3 regions of the Fodinicurvata sp. EGI_FJ10296 genome follow, and region 2 is predicted to be linked to each of the others. Evidence: riboswitches for the same ligand, from Rfam matches in the RefSeq annotation. Region 2 holds a riboswitch; each other region holds the start of a gene.
The links. Region 2 has a riboswitch for thiamine pyrophosphate ahead of thiB (thiamine ABC transporter substrate binding subunit). Riboswitches for the same ligand answer to the same signal wherever they lie in the genome.
Positions count from the first base shown of each region.

Region 1 (7,667 bases), on a different contig from region 2:
AGACCCGTGTCGGCCCGGGCAGGATGAAATGCGGCACCCCCGTCGCCCAGACGAGTGTCTGCCAAAGCCCGACGGCGACGGCGAAGACGGCCATGCCGCGCAGCAGCGACGCCAGCGGGCGGACCGTTGCGGCACCGGTCATCGGGCGTCATCTCCCCCCGGATCGTACCCGACCGGATCGCGCGCCCGCAGCCGGGCGAACAGGGCCGCCTGCGCCTGCAGGAAGTCCGGGTCTTCGAGATCGCGCACCGGCGCGGTGTCGGGCAGCGCCAACGCCTCCAGCCCCGTCGCGCTCATCAACCACGCGGCGTGCGACAGCCGCGCCGCCTCCGCCGGTTCGTGGGTCACGAGCAGCACCGTGCGCCCGGCCAGCAGGGACCCGGCAAGCTCCTGCATTTCGGCGCGCATCCGGGCATCCAGCGCGGAAAAGGGCTCATCGAGCAGAATGATCGGGCGATCCTCCATCAGCGTGCGCGCCAGCGCCGCGCGCTGACGCTGTCCGCCGGAGAGCGTATGGGGGCGTTTGCGGGCATGGTCGGCAAGCCCGGTCTGTTCAAGCAGCGCGAACGCGCGGTCGCGATCGCTCCGCTCCCCACGCAGTGTGGCGCCAAGGGTGACGTTGCCCAGAATGTCGAGCCACGGCGCCAGCAGATCGCTTTGCGCCATCAACGCCACCCGCCCGGCAATCGGCAGGCCGTCGCTGGCGGTGACGCGGCCGTCAAATCGCACCCCCGTTTCCAGCCCGGCCATCACGCGCAGCAGCGTCGATTTCCCGACCCCGGACGCGCCCAGCAGGCTCGTCCAGCGCCCCGGCGGCAGGTCGAGGGTCAGGGCGGAAAACAACCGCCCCTCGCCGACGAAACCCGCCCCGGTCAGCGTAAGTCCCGGGGCGGACGTTTCTGGAATCATGGTCGCGTCACGTCGATCGCCATCTGATCGACGGAATGCTGTTCGGGGATCATTCCGGCCTCGAACAGAAACGCCTCGAACCCGGCGTATCGGCCGTAATCCAGCGCTGCCGGACGGCTGGCGAAGCGCGGATAGGTGTCGCCCCAGGCGCGGGAATTGAGCTCGTTGTCCAGCTCCGACGAGGTCGCCGCGAAGATGTCCCAGGCCTCCTCCGGGTTGTTGAGAATGTAATGCGTCGCCCGCTCCGTCGCGGTCAGGAAACGCTGAATCGCGTCGGGGTCCATCGTGTCGGGATTGGCCACATAGATCAGCTCGTCATAGGCGGGAATGCCTTCTTCCTCGGGGTAGAAGCAGCGCCCCTCCACGCCCTCGATATCGAGCTGGTTCAGTTCGAAATTGCGAAAGGCGCCGATCACGCCATCGACCTGACCGCTCATCAGCGCCGGGGAGATCGACCAGCCGATGTTGATCTGCTCGACATCGTCGCCGCCCAGGCCGTGATGGGCGAGCATGGCGTCGAGCATGACCTCCTGCACGCCGGCCACGGCAAAGCCGACCTTGCCGCCGGCGAGATCGGCAACACTCTCTACGGGGCCGTCGGCAAGGACCAGCAGGCAGGTCAGCGGTGTGGAAACGAGCGTGCCGACCCGCACCAGCGGCAGGTCCTGATGCAGGTTGAGATGAAGCTGGGGCTGATAGGAGACGGCGATATCCGCCCGCCCGGCAGCGACCATGCGCGGCGGGTCGGTCGGATCGGCCGGCGCGGTCACCTCGACCTCCAGCCCGGCATCCGCGAAATAGCCGAGTTCTTGTGCCAGGATGACTGGACCGTGATCGGGGTTCACGAACCAGTCCAGAACCAGATCGAGCTGGTCCTGAGCGGTGGCGGGCGTGGCGAGCGCCAGCGCGCCGACGAAGCCCAAAGCCGGCGCGAGCGTTTTAGCCGTAATCGCATTCATGAGTGTGGTCCATCCGTCGCAAAATGTGAGTGCGATCCGGACCGTGTGAGCGGAACCCCTGTTCGCGCCGGTGGCAGGCATCACGCGCGGCGCCTTCAAGAACTCTGTCTTGCATGCGGCAAACGTCACCCGTCTCTCCTTTGCGTTCCTGGGGTCCGCGCGAAGAGACAGGTGGTCAGATGACGAAGATGTCGTCGAAATACCCGTTCCCTACGCCGGTATTGCCCGGATCAGGTTCGATGGGTTGGCGGATCACGCCTCTCAGCCCTTGTGGGCACCCCAACGGTGATGACGATGGTAATTAATTCAGGCGTCGTTCGCAAGGCGGGCTTTGCAGGTCCGGCAAGACCGGGGCCCACAACATTAACGTTCTCACGGAAATTGTTGACCCCGGATGGCGCTTCGCGCCTCCGGGGAATAGAAAGGAGAACGGCGGCAAGAAGAATCCCACTGTCCCGGACGCGATGCGGCACGAAGTGACGCGTCGCAGAGCCGGGACCCACACCATCAACGTTCTCGCGGAGCGTGTCGCCCCCGAAAAGCGCGTTCACTCCGGCAGGTGGCAGGCGACGCGGCGACCGTCGGCGCGGGGGGTGAGAAGCGGGCGTTCGGCGGCGCAGATGCCGCCATCGATGATCTTCGGGCAGCGCGGGTGAAAGGGGCAGCCGCTGGGCACGTTGGTGGCGCTGGGAATGTCGCCCTGAATCGCCTCCAGTTTCAGCCCGCCCGCCTCGACGCGCGGCACGCCCGCCAGCAGCGCGCCGGTATAGGGATGCATGGGTTCGGAGAAGATGCGCGCGGTCTCGCCGGTTTCCACGATCCGGCCCAGATACATCACCGCCACCTGCTCGCACAGATACCGCACCACCGACAGATCGTGCGAGATGAAGACATAGGTCAGCCCCAGATCGCGGCGCAATTGCTGCAGGAATTCCAGGATCTGCGCCTGAACGGAGACATCCAGCGCCGATGTCGGTTCGTCCAGGATGATCAGCCGGGGGTCGAGGGCGACCGCCCGCGCAATGCAGACACGCTGCTTCTGGCCGCCCGACAGTTCATGCGGATAGCGGTACATGAAAATGCGCGGCAGTCCGACGATGTCCAGCAGCCGCTGGACGCGCGCGATCAGCTTCTGCCCGCGCGTACCGTCCTGCACGATGATCGGTTCGGCAATCGCATCGAAGATCGTGTGCCGGCTGTTGAGCGACGAATGCGGGTTCTGAAACACGATCTGGATTTCCCGGCGCAGGCGGCGCATTTCCTCGCCCTTCAGCGTCGTGATGTCCCGGCCGTCATAGCGGATCGACCCCGCCGTCGGCTCGATCAGGCGCAGCAACAGCCGGGCCACCGTCGATTTGCCCGAGCCGGATTCGCCCACTACGCCCATGGCCGTGCCTTTGGCGATGTCGAAGTCGACATCATCGACCGCCCGCACGATCTGCGGCGTTTGCCACGGCTTGTTGCGAAACGGAAAGTGCTTGGACAGCCCCCGAACCTGAACGAAGGCGCCGGTATCGCCGGCGTGATCGGGCTCGTGCGGATCGGGCCGGGTCGGGTCAAGCGGGGCAGTGTCAGGCATGATGGCAGGCCACTTCGTGATCGTCGGCCAATCGGCGCAGTTCGGGTTTCTCCCGGCGGCACAGGTCGGTCGCGCGCTCGCAGCGCGGGTTGAACCGGCACCCCGTGGGCGGGTCGAGCAGGTCGGGGATCGACCCGGGTATGCTTTTCAGCGTCACCTCGGCCTTGTCCATGCTGGGCAGCGCGGCCAGAAGCCCCTGGGTATAGGGATGACGCGGTGCGGTCAGCAACTCGGCGGTCGGCGCTTCCTCGACCATATTCCCGGAGTACATCACCCCGATGCGGCGGCACACGGCGGCCACCGCGCCGAAGTCGTGGCTGATCATGATCACCGACAGCCCAAGCCGATCGACCAGATCGGCGATCAGCGACAGGATCTGCGCCTGAATGGTCACGTCCAGCGCCGTCGTCGGCTCGTCGGCGATCAGAAGCTGCGGCTCGCCGGACAGGGCCATGGCGATCAGCACCCGCTGGCGCATGCCGCCGGAGAGCTGATGGGGATAATTACGCAGCAGCCGTTCCGCATCGGGCAAGCGCACCTTGGTCAACAGTTCGACCGACCGCTCGCGGATTTCTACCCTGGAGGGCTTGGCGCGCCCCATCGCCGCCGCATCGGCCCGGATCACGTCGGCCATCTGCTGGCCGACGCTGAGAACCGGGTTCAGAAAGGTCATGGGGTCCTGGAAGATCATGGCGATGCGCGCACCGCGCAGCCGCCGCCACCGTCGTTCCGACATCCCCAGCAATTCCTGCCCGTCGAAGCGGATGCTGCCCCCGGCGATCCGGGCGGGCGGGCTGGGCAACAGGCCTAGAAGACTTTTCGCCAGCACCGATTTGCCGCAACCGGTCTCGCCGACAATGCCCAGCGTTTCGCCCTGCCTGACGGTAAGGTCGATACCGTCCAGCACGCGGATGCGGCCGTCGAAGGTGTCGAAGTCGAGCTTGTAGTCCTCCACGGTCAGTAGCGGATCGCTCATCGGCCGCGGCTCCTTGGATCGAGAATGTCGCGCAGCCCGTCGCCGAACAGGTTGAAGCCGAGAACGGTGAGATAGATTGCCAGCCCCGGAAACAGCGAATACCACCACCAATCGGGCATATAGGTGCGCGCGATCGAGATCATCGCGCCCCATTCCGGCGCCGGCGGGCTGGCGCCCAGCCCGATGAAGCCCAGACCGGCGGCTGCCAGAATGGCCATGCCCATATCCATGCTGGCCTTGACGATGATCGGCGACGCGCAATTCGGCAGGATGTGGTGGAACAGGATGCGCGGCGTGCGCGCGCCGGCCGCGCGGGCCGATTCCACGAACAGCTCTTCCTTCAGCGACAGCGTCTTGCTTTCCACCAGCCGGACATAGCCGGGCCACCAGACCAGCGCCAGCGCGATGACGCAGTTCGTGATCCCCGGCCCCAGGGACGCGACGATCGCCAGCGCCAGCACCAGCGCGGGCACGCCCAGAAAGATGTCGGTGATGCGCATGATGATTTCACGCGTCCAGCCGCCGACATATCCGGCGATGATGCCCAGCGGCACACCGATGCCCGCACCGATGGCCGTGATCAGAACCCCGATCCACAGCGAGGTACTGGCCCCGATGATAACCCGGCTCAGGATGTCGTTGCCCATTTCGTCGGTGCCGAAGGGGTGGCCCCATGATGGCGCCAGCAGGCGTTGGGACATGTTGACCGCCCCGGCGGCGTCTTCGGGATAGGGGGCGATCCACTGGCCGAACGCGGCCAGGATCAGGAACAGCACGACCAGCCCCAGCCCCAGCATCGACGAGAAGCTGCGCGAGAATAGATAGGCATACAGCCGCCACTGCCGGATGGTGCTGGCGTTGCGTTCGCGCCAGGTCAGCTGGGGGATGTCATCGGCTTCTCGTTCGCCAACACTCATTATCCCGACTCCCTGAGCCGCGGGTCGAGCCAGATATAGGCAAGATCAACCATGAAATTGATGATCATGAAGATGAAACCGATCAGGAGCGTGGCGCCGATCACCGGCTTGAAGTCGGAATAAAGCGCCGACTCCACGGCATAGAGGCCGATGCCCGGCCAGTCGAAAACCGTTTCGACGAGAATGGTCGATCCCAGCATCCAGCCGAAACGCAGACCGACGATCGACACCGTCGGCAGCATGGCGTTCTTCAACGCATAGACGGTGACGATTCGCCAGGCCGACAGCCCGTTGGCTTTGGCCGCGAGGACGAAATCCGACTGCAGCGCCTCGATCATTTCGGCGCGGTTGACGCGCAGGATCGACGCCAGGCACGGGAACGACAGCACCACCGCCGGCATGATAATATAGGAGAGCGCCTGGGTGAAAACGTCGAACCGGCCCTGAAGAAGGCTGTCGATCAGCAGAAAATGGGTGATCGGGTCGGGCGGAAGCGTGACAAGGTTCAGCCGTCCGGAGATCGGCAGCCACCCCATCTGCACGGCGAACAGCAATTGCAGCAGAATGCCGAACCAGAAGGCCGGCAGCGCCACCCCTGAAATCGACCCGATGCGCACAACATGGTCGAACCAGCTGTCGCGCACCACCGCCGACATGATGCCGAAGCCGACACCGAACAGGATACCAAGCCCCATGGCCACGACGACCAGTTCCAGCGTGGCCGGGAAATAGCGCAGCAATTCGTCGACCACAGGCCGGGTCGAGACGATCGACCGGCCCAGATCGCCCTGAACCAGCCCGGTCATATAGACCACGTACTGCTCGATCAACGGCCGATCCAGCCCGTTTTGCTGGCGGACCGTTTCGACCATGGACTCGGTCGCATTGGGTCCAGCGATCAATCGGGCCGGATCGCCGGGCGCAATGTTGGTAATGGCAAAAGTGATCGTCGCCAGCCCCAGCAGCATGATGACAAGCAGCAGGAGGCGACGGGCAACGTAAATCAGCATGCTGTCCCGTTCGCGGGCCGGAGGACGGTAAGGCGCCGCCCGCGCCGGATCGCGGGCGGCGGCCGGGGCCGTTTGCTAAAAGGGCCGATTACTCGACATCGACCCAAAGCGGATAGAGATCAACTTCGCCGGTGAACCGGACGGGGCTGAACTGAAAGCCTTCCAACCAGTCCCGATGCGCCCAACGGCGGTTCTGAAGCATGCCGAAAATTTCCGGCGTGCCTTCCACGATCATCTCCTGGATCTCGGCATAGAGCGGTTCGCGCTCGTCCCAGTCGCTGAGCGAGCGGGCTTCCGAAATCGTGTCCCAGAGTTCCTGGTTTTCGTAGAAATGCATCGCGAAATACTGACCCCAGGAATTCTGGTGGTACTGATAGGCCACCGCATCCGGGTCGGTCGAAACCGGCGTGACAAAGACGCTGGTCATGTCCGGCGCGCTTTCCGGACTGGAACCGGCCGCGACCATGTTCGGCCACTGCTCTGGCACGATGTTCACATCGATGTTCAACTCGGCCAGATTGCTGAGCAGCACCAGCCCGATCCGCCGCGCTTCTTCCAGACCGGCGACGTGATAGTAGTCCAGCTCGATGCCGCCGTCGGGATACTCGGACTGCGCCAGATATTCGCGCGCCAGATCCATATCCTGTCGCGGGATGCCCTCGACGTCGATATGGCCCTGGATCGCTTGCGGGAACGGGCTGGTCTGCAGTACGGCATCGCCGTTGTAGATGTCGATCAGCGCATCGTAATCCATCGCATGGGCGATCGCCTTGCGCAGATTGATATCCGCCGTCGGGCCCTGCTGGGTGTTGAACTTGATGCCGAAGGTCGTCATCCCCGCATGGTTCTGGATGACGATGCCGGGCTCGTCCTCGATCTGGCCGTAATCGTCCGAACTCAGACCCTCGGCGATGTCGATCTCGCCGCGCTGAAGGGCGGCGCGCTGGGCGGCGGGCTCGCGGATGATGCGATAGATGATCCCGGCCGGGCGGTTTTCTTCACCCTGCGGCCAGCCGCGCCAGTAATCCTCGTTCGCGACCAGTTCATACAGCACGTTCTGCTGCCACCGGCCCATGGTAAAGGGACCGCTGCCGGCGGCGTTCTCGGTCATCCATTCCGTGCCGTAGTCGCCGTCGACCTCGTTTTCCATCACCTCGGCGGGGTTGACGATGTACCACCACGGCAGGAAGGACAGGAACGGGGCATAGGGGCGGCTGAGATTGAAACGGATGGTATAGTCATCGACCACTTCGATGCCGTCCGGCTCCAGAAAATCGGCCAGCATCCAGGCCACGCCCTGGTTCAGCTCAAGGCCGC
Region 1 covers NZ_JBFCVL010000001.1:176,543-184,209, forward strand. Annotated here, with positions in the region: gene ABZ728_RS00765 (ABC transporter permease) at 1-142, opposite strand, end outside; gene ABZ728_RS00770 (ATP-binding cassette domain-containing protein) at 139-909, opposite strand; gene ABZ728_RS00775 (ABC transporter substrate-binding protein) at 906-1,868, opposite strand; TPP riboswitch at 2,059-2,160, opposite strand; gene ABZ728_RS00780 (ABC transporter ATP-binding protein) at 2,416-3,447, opposite strand; gene ABZ728_RS00785 (ABC transporter ATP-binding protein) at 3,440-4,423, opposite strand; gene ABZ728_RS00790 (ABC transporter permease) at 4,420-5,340, opposite strand; gene ABZ728_RS00795 (ABC transporter permease) at 5,340-6,350, opposite strand; gene ABZ728_RS00800 (ABC transporter substrate-binding protein) at 6,439-7,667, opposite strand, start outside.
Region 1: it holds a riboswitch for thiamine pyrophosphate, as region 2 does, so the genes downstream of both, ABZ728_RS00775 (ABC transporter substrate-binding protein) here and thiB (thiamine ABC transporter substrate binding subunit) in region 2, are expected to answer to the same signal.

Region 2 (7,667 bases):
CGGCCGGGAAAACGGCGCCGATGGATGGCCCGCGCGACCGGGATTGCCAGTCCGACGCTGAGAACTGCGGACAGGAACGCCTGAACGACGGTGAAGACGACGATCGACCGGATATAGCCATCGGTGAAGGGGAAATGCCCGCGGGGATCGCCGCCCGCCATCAGCATGCCGGCAATGGCGCCGCCGACAATCGTGGCGACGATCGAGAGAGCGAGCGCCGCGGGCCACCAGAGCGCGGCGGCCCGAGCGGTCCGGTTCAACGGCTCATGCCGTCGAGCCATTCGTCGACCCAGTCGGATCGGTTGTCGCGCACCGTCTCGGGATCGAACAGCAGCGCCTCGGAGGGGTGGATGAGATTGTCGAAGGCCGCGGGCAATGCGACATCGTCATTTCGGACCGGATACATCCAGTTCGTTACCGGAAGGATGGACTGTGCGTCTTCGGAAGTCAGATATTCCAGAAACGAGCGGGCGAGTTCGGGATGATCGCTCGTGTTCGTCGCCGCGGCGACCTCGATCTGCATGTAGTGGCCTTCGTCGAATGCCGCCGCCCGATAGCGGTCGGTTTCCTCGGCCACGATGTGATAGGCGGGCGACGTGCTGTAACTGAGCACCAGCGGCGCTTCGCCTTCCTGGAACAGGCCGTATGCTTCGCTCCAGCCGCTGGTGACCGTAACAATGCGATCGCGCATGACCGCCCAGGCGTCCCCGGCGTCGTCGCCATAAACCGCCTTGACCCATAGCAGCAGGCCCAGCCCCGGCGTGCTGGTGCGCGGATCCTGGATCAGCAGTTCGAGATCGCTTTCCTCGACCAGGGCGCGCAGCGATGCGGGCGGTGTTTCCACCGACTGACTGTCATAGACGAAGGCAAAATAGCCCCAGTCGAACGGCACGAAGACATCGTCGCTCCAATCGATCGGCAGATCCAGATCATCGAGCTGCTGGCCGTGGGGGATCAACAGATCCAGTTCGCGCGCTTCCGCAATCAGGTTCATGTCCAGTCCAAGGACGACATCGGCATTCGTCGACGGCCCTTCGAGCCGCATTCGGCTCAGCAGGGCGACGCCATCATCAACGGCGACGTATGAGACAGTGCAGCCGCAAATTTCTTCGAACCCGCTCTTGATCTGCGGACCCGGCCCCCATTCGGTATCGAAAGAGGAATAGGTGTAGACGGTCAGGGTCGGCCGATCGTCTGCCAAAGCGTTGGCGCTGGCGGTCATCAGCAGGGCCATCCCGAAGGCGATTCCCGGGGCCAACCTCAGGGCAGCGGCTGCCGGCACACGGCAGCGGACGGTCAAGGCGTTCATCCCGATGGTCCTTTTGGTATTCCGGCCGCTATCCGGCCCTTGTTCGGGCCCGTGTCAGCGATGGGCGGGAATACGGAAAACCGGACGGCCAACATCAGCGGACCGTGCGCCCCACTTAGCGGGGGATTCCGTCCCATTTCCCTTCGCCGGCATGACCCGGATCAGGTTCGTGGGGTTAAGGTGTTAGCCTCTCTCAGCCGACGGCACCCCCTTGAGACCTGAGCAGACCTAAGCAATCACCCCAATGGCGTCAAGCCTCGGAAGAAGAAGCTCATCGGGCCAGAATGCAGTGTGGACCGGCAAACGATGCGCCGCCGTCACGATTGACGGCGGCCTTCCCGGACGCTACGTCGGCTTCCATGTCAGCCACAATGTCGGGCCCGATGTGCGTTTCTCCGCTATTCCTCGGCAGTGAAATCTACCGCCATTCATCCTATGGTCCCAAGCATCCGCTGGCGATCCCCCGGGTCTCGACGGCGATCGATCTCTGCCGGGCGATGGGATGGCTGCCGCAGGACCAATACGCCGACAGCCCGGTGGCCTCCGCCGATGATCTGGCGCGCTATCATGACGCTGCCTATATCGAGGCGCTGCAACATGCAGAACGCGATCAGCAGATTGATGCCGAGCGCCGGGCCCGCCACAATATCGGCGGCGTCGAGAACCCCATTTTCGCCGAGATCTTTTCCCGCCCCGCCACCGCTGCCGGCGCCAGCCTGCTTGCGGCCGACCGGCTCGTGGCGACGCCGGGGGTTGTCTTCAGTCCCGCCGGTGGCACCCATCACGGCCGGCCGGACAGGGCGAGCGGTTTTTGCTATGTGAACGACCCCGTGCTGGCGATCCTGCGGTTTCTGGATCGCGGGATCGAGCGGATCGCCTATGTCGATGTCGATGCCCATCACGGCGACGGCGTTCAGGACGCATTCAGCAACGACGACCGCGTACTGACACTGTCGGTTCACGAGGAAAAACGCTGGCCGTTTACCGGGACGGTCGATGACCGCGCTGGCGGCTTGGCGCGCAATCTTCCCCTGCCGCGCGGTTTCAATGACGACGAGATGGCGCTGGTTCTGGACGTCATGCTGGTGCCGCTGGTCAGCGGCTTCGACCCGCAAGTCGTGGTCCTTCAATGTGGTGCGGACGCACTGGAAGACGATCCGCTCAGCCGCCTCTCGTTGTCCAACAATGCCTTGTGGAATGTCGTTCGCGCGCTGCGGCCGCTTGCACCGCGGTTCATGGTGCTCGGCGGTGGCGGCTATAACCCCTGGACGGTCGGCCGTTGCTGGGCCGGCATATGGGCGATTCTCAACGACATTCCCGTACCCGGCCCGCAGGAGACGCCGGCCGCAGCGGCGGCCGTGCTGTCCGGCCTTTCGTGGTCGCGGTCGCGCGGCCGGGATCCGGAACGTGCATGGCTTTCCACGATCGCCGACCGTCCCCGGCCCGGGCCGATCCGCGAAACCATCCGCGACCGCCTTGGCATCGTCATGAAGCCGTGATCCCATGACACTATTAGTCCCGACCCACTGCCGGAGCCCTGTTGATGCCTAAGAAGTTATTCGTTCTGCTGGCCTTTCTGGTCCTGCCCCTGGGCGCGCACCCGGCGGCCGCGCAGTCGCCGAACGACCGTCCCGACTTCGAACGTGACACATTGCAGATCGAAACCGCCTCCGGCCGGACCTTCGATTTCACGGTCGAACTGGCGACGACGCCGCGAGAACGGTCTTACGGCCTGATGTTCGTGGAGGATATGCCGGCCGACCACGGCATGCTGTTCCTGTTCGACGATGTCGCGCCGCGCAGTTTCTGGATGCGCAACACGCGCATTTCGCTCGATATGCTGTTCATCGATCCTGAAGGTGAGATCATCAACATCGCGGCGCGAGCGGTGCCAGGCGACGAGCGGTCAGGGCAGTATACATCCGATGGACCGGCTGCGGCAGTGCTGGAAATCAACGGTGGCCTTGCCAACATGATCGGGATCGCTGCCGGCGACCGTGTCGTTCACGGAGCCTTTGAATAGGCTCCGGGCGGCATAGCGAGATGAAAAGAGCTTGATCGACGATGTGCGGCCGATATGTGATCACGAGCCCTGAGCGGGCGCTGCGCGAGGCCTTCGATCTCGATGGTGTCATTACCGGGATCAGCCCACGCTACAATGTCGCGCCAGGGCAAACGGTGCCAATCGTGGTGTCGATGGTCGGGCCGGAGGATCCGCAGGATGGCGGGGCCGGCGGCCGAAGCCTGCGCGAAGCCCAATGGGGTTTCGCGCCGCGCTGGGCCAAACCGGAATCCAAAATGCCCAGGCCGATCAATGCCCGCGGTGAGAGCGTTGCGGACAAGCCGATGTTCCGCGATGCCTTCCGTCGGAGCCGTTGTCTGGTGCCGATGGACGGATTCTACGAATGGTCCCGATTGTCGGGCCCCAAGCGTCCTTACCTGATCGGCAGAGCCGACGGCAGGATGATGGCCGTCGGCGGGCTGGTCGGCGAGCGTGCCGAACCGGATGCCGAATCGGGCCCGGAATCACGCCCTGTGTCCGCTGGCGGATCGCGGCTGAGCCTCGCGATCGTCACCACACAGGCGGTCGGCGACGTCGCATCGCTCCACGACCGCATGCCCCTGATCCTGGAACCGGACGATTTCGAAGCGTGGTTGCATGGGCCGGTGGAACTGGCAGCCGATCTCATAAGGCCATCTTCGATCGCTCTGTCGATCCGGCCGGTCTCTCTGCGCGTCAACGCGGTGCGCAACGACGACCCGTCGATTCTGATCCCGGAAACTCATGTTGCGGAAACTCCTGTTGCGGAAGTTCAAGGCCCGGAACCGAAGAAGCCGTGCCAGGGTGAACTTTTTTGAGCGCGCCGCGTATACGCCGTAACGGATAACTCTTTGGTAACCATGCCTGACGGATGATCGGGCATGACCGCACATCGCTTCTCCACTTCCATCTTCGGCGCCCTCTCAGGCGCATTCAGGGTTCTCTGCCCGGTCGCTATTCTGATCACCGGCCTTCATATTGGCCCGGTTGAGCCGGCTCGGGCGCAAAGCCAGTTCGATCCCTATCCCGATATCACCGGTCCGACGCAGGTCATCGAAGGCGATCGGCTGATCGTGAACGGCACCCCCGTCCGCCTGTACGGCATCGACGCGCCGGAGATGGGCCAGATTTGCTTTGCTCGCGGCAATCGGCCCTATGATTGCGGTATGGCAGCGCGCAACATGCTCGATATGATCATCGACGGGCGTGAGGTCGAATGCGCTGTCTACTCGGACTTGCATACCGGAACACGGTCGGCGTCCTGCTGGATCGGTGGCATCAGCGTCGGGCTGGATGTAGGGGCCGCAATGGTGTATCGGGGTTTTGCCTTTTCGGAACGCGGCCATTCCAACAGGTATGAACGCCATGAGGCATCCGCACAGTCCCGCCGGGCCGGCGTCTGGTCAGGCAGGGCTCAACGCCCGTGGGCGTGGCGCCAGGAGCAAGCGGAACGCGGCTTGCGTTGACGGACGGCGCGGCCGTCAGCGCCAAAGGACGGCATTATGAACAAGGAACAGCGGAAACCAGGCCGATCGCCGGTTCCGACGACGTTGATCACGGGATTCCTGGGTGTTGGCAAGACCACGGCCATACGGCATCTGCTGGCGGAAAAACCCGCGGGAGAAGTATGGGCGGTCCTCGTCAACGAGTTCGGCCCCATCGGCCTGGACGATGTCTATCTCAGTGCCGCCAGCGATCCAAAAGCCGGTGAGAAAGCGCGCGACTCCGGCATCGCCGTCAGGATGATTCCTGGTGGATGCATCTGCTGCAGTGCCAATCTGACCTTGTCCGTGGCGATCAAGGAAATACTGTCGCGGATCCGGCCCGATCGGCTGATCATCGAGCCGACGGGGCTGGGCCATCCGGTCGGCATTCTGGACTGCCTGCACGGCTTCGAGACAGCCGGAGCCATCGAGCGCCGCGCAGTTGTCTGCCTGGTCGATCCGGCGCGGCTGGAAGAAGCACGCGTCCGCCAGTCGCAGGTTTTCATCGATCAGACGAATCTTGCCGATATTCTGGTCGCGACCAAGACGGATCTTTGCGACGCCTCGGCGCTGGTCGCGTTCGACACGTTTGCTGCCGAGTTTTTTCCGCCAAAATCGGCGATATTGCGCATAGCCCATGGTCGATTGCCGGCATGGGTCGTGGATGCGCCGGCTTCTTCCGGCCGTCTGGCTCTGTTCCCCGAGGCTCATAGCGGGCACAGCCAGTCCGGGTCAGAGCCCCGTCATGGTCACGGGCATGGTGAGCATCATCATCACAGCCACCAGCACGAAGATTCACCGGACGATCTGGTCGCCACCGAACCGGCGCCGGGACAGCCGGTCCGGCTGAGCGCCGCCAACGATGAAGCCGTTGTCTGCGGCTGGTTGTTTCACGACAGTGATCGGTTTGACGGCGACGCTATCGCCGCTCTGCTGCGTGATCCGGCGGGGGCCGGGTGTTCGCAACTCGGGCAGGCCGAACGGATCAAAGCCGCCGTTCGAACGCCGAAGGGCGCCGATCGTATCGAGCGGGCAGGGAGGCAATCGACGGCCGCACCCATTGCGTTTCGCGGCCAAAGCCGAATCGAGGCTATCTTTCCGGCCTGTGTCTTTGCCGATGGCGGCAGGGACGCGGCATTCGATGCCATTGAAGCCTGCCTCAAATCCTGCCTGACCTCGCCCGCCGGGGCGGCATCGGCCCCGGTGCCGTCCGATCCGGCCTCGGGCGCAGACTCCGGCTAGTTGGTCAGCGCGTCGGCGGCATCCTCGTCTTCGAACACCGACTCCGGAAAATTGACGCCAGTATCGATGACCGTGACACTACCCATCCCGTTGTCGGCCGTTCCGGCGCCGACGTCAGGATCTGATAGTCCGAGTTCCGGTTCCCGGTCGTCAGTCCATTCTTCTTCCTCGGCAAAGCCGCGTCTCTGAGTATCGGCCTGTTCAAGATTGTACCTGATGATCTCCTGAGCAGTAACCAATAGAGCTGGATCCGGTTCAGGGTCGGCAATCTCGTCGTCGGCAGGCCGGGTTTCAGGATCCGGCGGATCGGTCGACGGTTCTGCGGGCGTGGCCGGTTGTTGCGGCGGAGCAGGGGGAGCCGGTTGCTGGGGCGGCGGCTGCGGGGGCGGAGGAGGCTCGATGTCGGCCGCGATGGTGAGCAGGCCGTCTACAAATGTGATGTCGTAGTTGGGGTCGTCCAGCGTGCCCTGCTGAATGGCATAAGCCCCCTGCGCACTGCCGGGTTCACGCGTCAGCGAGCCGGGCAGAGTATCATCCCCCGCCAGGCTGCCATCGGTGATGGCGAAAGTGAAATCCGGGTCGGGTTCGTCGATCGGCCGCTGCTGATCGTCGGCGGCGACGGTTACCGGCCGTCTGGCGATGTCGGCAGCAGTCGTCGGGGCGGGATCGAGGTCCAACACGTAGTTGGAGGCTTTGCCGCCATTGCTGCCATCGGTCAGGGCCGCTGCGTTCAATGCAACGGCAATGCCGGTATCGGCGTCGGCTTGGGCGAAACTGGCATCGGTGCCGCCGATGCCCAGCGTTTCCGCGCCGACCAGCCCGTTGAACGTTAGGCTTCCGGCGGTCACGGTGGCATCTGTTGTGCTGTCATAGACGCGGTCGTCGGCGGCGAAGCCGGCCACGACAAGGTCACGCCGCAGAATATCGGCGACGGCTGTCGGCGCGGCGGCCAGGTCCAGTGTGTAGTTCGACGCCTTGCCGCCGTTGCCGCCGTCGGCCAGCGTTGCGCCGTCCAGGGACACGGTCAGGTCGGAACCGGCATCGATCTGGGCGAACGTCGCTTGCGGGGCGTCGATGGTCAGGGTTTCCGCACCGACGAGGTTGCCGAACACGGCGCTGCCTGCCGTCAGCGTTGCGTCGTCGGTTCCATCGTATTGGCGGGTCTCGGCGGCGAAATCGTCGATGGTGACGGTCCGGCGCAGGATATCGGCAAGCGCGGTCGGTGCAGGATCGAGGTCCAACTCGTAGTTGGAGGCTTTGCCGCCATTGCTGCCATCGGTCAGGGCCGCTGCGTTCAATGCAACGGCAATGCCGGTATCGGCGTCGGCTTGGGCGAAACTGGCATCGGTGCCGCCGATATCCAGCGTTTCCGCGCCGATCAGCCCGTTGAACGTCAGGCTTCCGGCGGTCACGGTGGCATCTGTTGTGCTGTCATAGACGCGGTCGTCGGCGGCGAAGCCGGCCACGACAAGGTCACGCCGCAGAATATCGGCGACGGCTGTCGGCGCGGCGGCCAGGTCCAGTGTGTAGTTCGACGCCTTGCCGCCGTTGCCGCCGTCGGCCAGCGTTGCGCCGTCCAGGGACACGGTCA
Region 2 covers NZ_JBFCVL010000005.1:259,597-267,263, reverse strand. Annotated here, with positions in the region: gene thiP (thiamine/thiamine pyrophosphate ABC transporter permease) at 1-281, opposite strand, end outside; gene thiB (thiamine ABC transporter substrate binding subunit) at 257-1,309, opposite strand; TPP riboswitch at 1,430-1,530, opposite strand; gene ABZ728_RS12570 (acetoin utilization protein AcuC) at 1,669-2,808, shown strand; gene ABZ728_RS12565 (DUF192 domain-containing protein) at 2,853-3,332, shown strand; gene ABZ728_RS12560 (SOS response-associated peptidase) at 3,374-4,168, shown strand; gene ABZ728_RS12555 (thermonuclease family protein) at 4,232-4,816, shown strand; gene ABZ728_RS12550 (CobW family GTP-binding protein) at 4,853-6,076, shown strand; gene ABZ728_RS12545 (YDG domain-containing protein) at 6,073-7,667, opposite strand, start outside.

Region 3 (7,667 bases), on a different contig from region 2:
CGTGCAGTTCGGATCGGGGCAGGCCACCACAGCGTCGGTGCTCATCCAGTCATTGGGGTCGGTTTCGCGCTGTTTGGCGGGCAATAGCGGCAACAGGGCTGCCAGCGTATAGATCGACCAGCTCTGCCCGGGCGGAAAGCGTAACTGCTCTCCCTCCAGCATGAAGTGATCGCCGGACCTGGCTTCGCAATAGCAGGCCGGCGGCGACCCGGCTTCCCATTCGACCTTCAGATCATAAAGCGTGAAGCTGTCGTCGTTCATCGACACTCTCGCCCATTCGAAACCGCGTCGATCGTGACGCTGCACCTTGTTGTCGGTACCGCGCTTTGTCGCCCGGGTGAAGCGGAAAATTATCCGGGCGACAGCGGGCGACCGAAGGCACGAAAACCATTGATCGGAAGGGCCGGGCGCGATATAAGCGCGCCATCAGGACGTCGGTGGCCCCAAAGCCACCATGCGTCGGAGTGTAGCTCAGCTTGGTAGAGCACTGTCTTCGGGAGGCAGGGGCCGGTGGTTCGAATCCACTCACTCCGACCACTTCTCTTTTCCCGCTCCTTTCCAGTTGCCCACCGATATATGCAATCTGATTGTCTTGTCCCGAGATGATTATATCCGCACCCTGATCGATTAGGGTAGCCTTCGGTCAGTGGAAACTGGTGAGCGTTAATAATAATGATATTGAGCAGAACAGTGTCTTTGGTCGTGACGACAATGGTCGTGGCGGCGTGCGCCGGTGGGGCAGGGTCTCAACAGTCTGGCCAGCAATCGACGGCAATCGAAACCCCTGCCGCTGGGACTCCGACATCGCCGCCGCAGCCGCCGGTTATGCAGACCGCCCCCAATCCGGCCTTTGACACATGGCTGGACAATTTTCGGCCCCGCGCCCGGGCCGAGGGTATTTCAGAGACCACGCTGAACGCTGCTTTCGATCAGGCCGGTTTTCTGCCCGACGTCGTGCAACGCGACCGAAATCAGGCTGAATTCACTTTGACGCTCGAAGGCTATCTGGGCAGTGCGGCGTCGGATAGTCGCGTCGAGAACGGCCGCGCGATGCTGGCGCGCTATCGCCCGGTGCTCGACTCGATCGAGGCCCGATACGGCGTTCCGCCCCATGTCGTCGTTGCCGTCTGGGGGATGGAAAGCAATTACGGCAGCAATCTCGGCACCGTACCGGTAATTTCCGCGCTGGCCACGCTGGCCTATGACGGAAGGCGCGGCGCGTTCTTCGAGCAGCAGCTGATTGCCGCGCTACGCATTCTACAGAACGGCGACACGACGCCCGACCGGATGACCGGCAGTTGGGCGGGGGCCATGGGGCATACGCAGTTCATCCCGACCACATACGAGGCCTATGCCGTCGACTTCACCGGCGACGGCCGGCGCGACATCTGGTCGGCGGCGGATCCGACCGACGCATTGGCCTCGGCGGCGGCCTATCTGTCCCGCTCAGGCTGGACGTCCGGCGAACCCTGGGGTCTGGAAGTGCAACTTCCGGCGGGTTTTAATCACAATCTGACCGGGCGCGATACGACCCGTAGCGCCGGGCAATGGGCCTCGATGGGCGTTCGCGATATGAACGGCAATCCGCCGCCGGGCTATGGGTCGGCGTCGATCCTGACGCTGGCCGGCTCGAACGGTCCCGCCTTTATGGTGTTCGATAATTTCGGGGCATTTCTGCGCTATAACAATTCCGAATTCTACGCCGTGGGCGTCGGCCATCTATCCGACCGGCTCAACGGTGGACCCCCGATCCAGGCCGCGTTCCCACCCGACGAATACGGGATGATGCGCGGCGATCGTCGAGACCTCCAACGACTTTTGACGGAAGCGGGCTTCGATACTCAGGGCGTTGACGGCGCGATCGGCCCCAACAGCGAAGCGGCGATCCGCGCTTATCAACGGTCTCAAGGCCTGCCAGTGACCGGCGAGCCGTCGCTTGAGCTGCTCGACCGGTTGCGCTGACTGTTTCGGTGCCGATGATACTGCCTTACGACCGGGCCGCGATCCCCCGTCCACGCGTGGCTCTGATCCAGGCCAGGGTGCGGGCGGTGGGGTCGTCGTTGCGCGTGATGTCGGTGACGACGGCGGCGATGTCGGCGCCGGCGTCGAATACCTGATCCAGGCGCTCCACCGACAGGCCGCCGATCGCAACCAGCGGGATATCCCCGATGCGCGATTTCCATTCGGTCAGCCGGGCCGGGGTCTGGGGCGCCCATTTCATCGATTTCAGGATCGTCGGCCAGACCGGGCCAAGGGCGATGTAGTCCGGCTCGGCCTTCAGCGCGGTCTCCAACTCGTCGTCATCATGGGTGCTGATGCCCAGCGACAGCCCGGCGTCCTGGATGGCACCCAGATCGGCCTCGGCCAGATCTTCCTGCCCCAGATGAACGTAATCGCAGCCTTCCTCGATCGCCAGTCGCCAGTGGTCGTTGACGATCAACTGGCAGCCGTGGCTGGCGCAGATATCGCGCGCGCGGCGGATCTCGCGCCGCAGGAAATCCTCATTGTCGCTCTTGGTCCGCAACTGGATCATCCTGACGCCCAACGGTACCAGCCGTTCAACCCAGGCGGCGGTGTCGACGATCAGGTAGAACGGATCGAGGGGACGTTTCGACTTCACAGGATGGCCCTTCCGAATACAGGGGTGGAGGCAGCGGCCATGTCGCGCGGTTCCATCGCGCCGGCCTCGAAACCCGTGCGCCCGGCTTCGATCGCAAGGGCGAACGCTTCAGCCATGCGCACCGGATCCTCGGCCTTGGCGACGGCAGTATTCAGCAGCACGCCGTCATAGCCCAGTTCCATGGCGGCGACGGCGTGGGACGGCCGGCCGATACCGGCGTCGATGATCAATGTCGTGTCCGGGAAGTGCGCGCGCATCGACCGCAGGCCGTGGACGTTGTTCAGGCCCTGTGCCGAGCCGATCGGCGCCCCCCACGGCATCAGAACGCGGCAGCCGGCATCCATCAGCCGTTCCGCTGCGACCAGATCCTCCGTCGTATATGGCAGAACCTCGAAACCTTCGTCGGTCAGGATGCGCGCGGCCTCGACCAGCCCGAAGAGATCGGGCTGCAGGGTATCGGTCTCGCCGATCACTTCCAGCTTGATCAGCGGCGTGTCGAACACCTCGCGCGCCATCTGGGCGGTCGTCACGGCCTCCTTCACCGAATGGCACCCGGCGGTGTTGGGCAGCACCTGTACGCCCAACGAGCGGATCAGCGACCAGAACTCCTGCCCCGCCCGCTGCCCCGCCGCTTCGCGCCGCAACGAGACCGTGACCATTTCCGTGCGCGACGCCCTGACTGCGGATTGCAGCACAGTGGGCGAGGGGTACTGCGCCGTCCCGAGCAGAAAGCGCGAGCCGAGGGTGCGGCCGTAAACATCCATCGATCAGCCTCCGCTCATTGGGGCAATCACTTCGATCCGGTCGCCGTCTTTCAGCGGCGTTGCCGACCGCTGGGGTGCCGGTACGAAACCCTGATTGAGGGCTGTGGCCACGGTCATATCACCGTATTTCAGTTCCACCAGTGCCGCCTCAAGGGTTTCGGCACTAACCTCGGCGGGTTCGCCGTTGACGATCACTCTCATGTTGACGGTCCAATGCTGTGTGTTGTGTCGGCGGTATCCATGATCATGTCGGCGGCTTTCTCGGCCAAAGATGGTGCCAGCAGGAAGCCGTGACGGTAGAAGCCGTTGATCGACACGAGGCGCCCATGGCGCTCGACGCGCGGCAGATTGTCGGCATAGGCCGGCCGCCGTCCTGCGCCCTGTTCCAGGATCGAGGCCTCGGCGAATCCGGGATGGACGGCATAGGCGGCGTTCAGCAGGTCGACCGCGGATCTCAGCGTCATGGGCCGGCTTGAATCGCTCTCGATCATGGTTGCCCCGATCATGAAAACATGGTCTCCCCTCGGCACGATATACAAGGGGATGCGGGGATGAAGCAGCCGCACCGCCCGATGCAGGGTGACCTCGGGCGCATGCAAGAGAAACATCTCGCCCCGGACGCTGCGGAGGCCGCGACCGGCTGGCGTGGTGCCGTCGGCGGCGGCAATGCCGCGGCAGTCGACGATGGTATCGGCGGCGAGGTCGCTCGGATCGGCGGCCGTGCCCAGTCGGATCTCGCCGCCCAGGTTCACGACCCGGTCGGCCAGTGCGGCGAGCGCGCGGCGCGGGTCGAGCCACGCCTCGCCGGCATAATGGATGCCGCGGCGGAACCGGTCGGCCAGTTCGGGTTCCAGCGCTGCCACCCCCTCGGCATCCAGTTCGACGCCTGTACGCGTCATCCGCAAGAAGCGTTTAAGGTCGGCTGCATCGCGAGCCGGCGCGACGACGAGCGTACCGGTCCGGCGCAGCTCCGGCACCCGCTCGGCCCACCAGTCGATCGCTGCCAGTCCCGGCGCAACGATCGAGGCGTCGGCGGACTCCATCTCGCACCAGGGGGCCAGCATGCCGCCCGCCAGCCACGATGCCGCCTCGGCGCCCAGAGTAGTCGACCGGTCGTAGACGGTCACCCGGGCACCGCGCTCGGCCAGCGTGAGCGCGGCGGTAAGGCCGGCGACGCCGGCACCCACCACTTCGGCGTCAGGCCTGCTCATTGCGGTGGGTCGGCGAGCACATAAGGGCCGCCGCGTAGCCTGGACTTCTGCGCCATCTGTCATGGGTCTCCTGAACGACGTTGCGTTGGAGATCCAGTTTCAAAGCGGGTGATCGAACAGGCCGCAATTTCGGTGCCTTGGGGGGCCGGGAGATGCCTGCCCGGCCGTCGAGGCGGCCCCATCCATCCCTACGCCAGCATGAACTGGATCAGGTTCAAAGGGTCGCTACGCCGGTAGCCTCTCAGTTCCCTGCCGGAACTCCCCTGGGTACGAGATCAGACGCTAACAAGTCTAAGGGTTCTGTCAAGGGTCGTTGCGCGATCCATCGTCTCCGGTGGCTGCGCCGGGGGGATCGGCGGGCGCATCCGGGAGTTCGGTCGATTCGATATTCACGGTGACCTCGCCAAGGTCGACGGCTTCTGCCTTCGCCCAAGGTCGGTACCAGGGCTGGTCGGCGACCGAGAAGGGTACGGCCGCGTCATGATCCCAGGCAGGGATCGCCTGATACTGACCGGCCGGCAAGTTGTGGATCCGGAATTCGCCATCCTCGTCCGTCACTGAAAATGTCGAAATCTCGTCACCCCGACTGGTCGTCCCGACGATCGTGATCGGCACGTTCGAGAATGGCTCGCCGTCGATGGTCAACCATTTGCCCGAAACGCCCGCATTGTCACTGTGGGCCGGTCCTGTGAGGAGCGTTATGGCGCAAAGGCATGCGAAAAGCAGTCTCGGTGTGGATGCTGCCGGCCTCATCTCACCCTCAACACTGATTCGTATTCGCCGGAAACAGTGCCATCGCTATTGCTGATATTGATAGGGCCTGATGCAAGCCCCTGGTACGCGACACCGTCTTCGGCATCTTTCACCGAACTGCGTACGATCGCGACATAATCCTCGCCGTCATCGACAGAGAGGTCGATGCGCACCGGCGTGTCGAGTTGGTTGCCGATGACCGATCGGCGGTACCGCTGCGGCACGACACTGAGAAACAGGTCGGACTCGCTGTCGGCGTGAAGGGCGGGATTGGTCACGGTGACCGTCGCCGTAACGGGGATTTGCGCCGGCTCGTTGCTGATCCAGACGATCGTTCCAAAGCACATCAGCAAGCCGAGCGCAATGGCGCCCAGAGAGGGATAATTGGTGCTGAAATCGCCGAGGCCGGGAATTGAAATACCGATCACCGCCCTGGTCTCGGAGTCGACCAACACGCGCTGTCGCAGCAACTCTATCACACCGCCGATGACGGCGATCGCCGCAATCGCCAATACGCCGGCGATGACCAGAAATGTGTAGAACTCCATCGAACTGAGCCCCGATCAACCGCGAAAGATTAATGGTGCCGAGCTGCTCGTCTGTGATGGATTATAGCATCCGGTCGGCGCTGCAAAGACGCCCAAGTCGTGGTACCCACTATGGTGTAGGCAGCGGTTCCAGGACTGTGTCGCCCACCCTCAGCGGCGGACCATCGCCGTCGAGTGCGGCCAGTTTGACACTGGCCAGCACCAGATCGCCGGCCGCGCTGCGGATGTCGCCGACGACGCTGCCGTCTTTTGTGATCTCGGCGCCTATCTCCGGCGGCGTGCCGTCGGCGAACCGTAGTGGTACCAGCCGGCGTTTGACGAGACCGCGATAATGCGTGCGGGCGGTCAGTTCCTGGCCCAGATAGCAGCCTTTGTCCCAGGAAATGCCGTTCAGCCGGTCGATATTGCTCTCCAGCAGCGCCGATTTCTCCACGATCATGTCGCGGCTGGCGTCGGGGACCGCCAGCGCGATGCGGCGGCGGTCATAGTCGCCGCGGCTGCCGACGGCCACGGCGAGATGATCGGCCAGGGCAGCTGCGATATCGGCCGTGCCTGACTGTTCATTGGCGGCACGAACGACGATGCGTGCGCCCAGACCGGCATGACGCGGGTCGAGCACGGCGAAAGTATCGCCGATGGCGGCCAGGGTGCCAAGGTGTCGGGTCGCCCCCGGCGCGGCATCGGCGTCGAAACCAAGCGCGGCCGGCGCGCTGTCGCCCACCAGCGCAAAGACATGGGCCGCCGGATCGCTTTCGCTGACCGTGACCTTGCTCCGCAGCTTGTACAGCCGCAGTTTCTTGCGGAATTCGTCGATACGCTCGCGCTCGGTATCGAGAATGACCGACGCGCCATCGGTCAGGGCGAAAAATTCGTACAGGAACTTGCCCTGCGGCGTCAGAAAGGTGCCATAGAGCGACGTTGTCGGCGACAGCTTGGCCATGTCGTTCGAGACCAGGCCGTTCAGGAATGCGATCCGCTCTTCGCCGCCAAGCTCGAACAGGCCGCGATCGGGCAGCGAAACCAGTTTCGGCGTCGTCATATCGGTCATCTGCTTTCTCTTCCCTGGCAATACCATGTTCAGGTAGGGCGTGAAGCGGTATGGCGCAAGCGCCCGGATCGGCATCGGCCCGCGGCATGGTTAAGCATTTATCAGCCATTTACCGGTAATGATCCGGCCATGACAAAGGCCATCCTTCTTGCCGCCCGGTCGGCGCCCCTGCTCCTTGCCGCGACAATCGTCGCCGGTTGTCAGGATTTCAATGCTCAGGTGTTCGAACAGGAACTGCCGCGGGCCGAGACAACGGCGCTTTATTGCTATCGCACGCTGGCGCGGGCCGACTGCTATGAAACCGAGATCGAAGGCTGGGAAGACCGACTGATCGGGGTTCGCGAAGCCTATACCGCTCCGGTCGAGGATGAGAACGAAAATGCCGACGGGCAGGCCCCGTCGCGCGGTGAACCGCGTGTCCAGTCCCCGCCGCAACAGCAGCCCCGGCCGGTCGTTCCGACCGCGACATCGGCCAACTTTACCGGTGCCGAGAGTGAAGTGCAGTCTGGAACCGGCAGGCTGCCGGGCGCTGATATTCCGGTCCGCCGTGACGGCGAGCCGCTCAGCTTGACCCGGTGACGCAACGCGACTGACGGGCGCACCCGTCTCACCCTGAGTCACATCGCGGTCGTGCAATCGGTGCTTCCCCCGGACGGTTCGCTCGCCTAGTGTCCGAAAAACGGATCGAGGGTTGCAGCAATCCGAGGCGGTGCGGCGTGACGG
Region 3 covers NZ_JBFCVL010000006.1:308,479-316,145, forward strand. Annotated here, with positions in the region: gene ABZ728_RS15070 (TIGR04076 family protein) at 1-261, opposite strand, end outside; tRNA gene ABZ728_RS15075 (tRNA-Pro) at 461-537, shown strand; gene ABZ728_RS15080 (lytic murein transglycosylase) at 826-1,962, shown strand; gene ABZ728_RS15085 (thiamine phosphate synthase) at 1,988-2,620, opposite strand; gene ABZ728_RS15090 (thiazole synthase) at 2,617-3,384, opposite strand; gene thiS (sulfur carrier protein ThiS) at 3,388-3,585, opposite strand; gene thiO (glycine oxidase ThiO) at 3,582-4,595, opposite strand; TPP riboswitch at 4,763-4,870, opposite strand; gene ABZ728_RS15105 (hypothetical protein) at 4,899-5,240, opposite strand; gene ABZ728_RS15110 (hypothetical protein) at 5,345-5,896, opposite strand; gene ABZ728_RS15115 (folate-binding protein) at 6,006-6,944, opposite strand; gene ABZ728_RS15120 (hypothetical protein) at 7,074-7,523, shown strand; gene ABZ728_RS15125 (1-acyl-sn-glycerol-3-phosphate acyltransferase) at 7,661-7,667, shown strand, end outside.
Region 3: it holds a riboswitch for thiamine pyrophosphate, as region 2 does, so the genes downstream of both, thiO (glycine oxidase ThiO) here and thiB (thiamine ABC transporter substrate binding subunit) in region 2, are expected to answer to the same signal.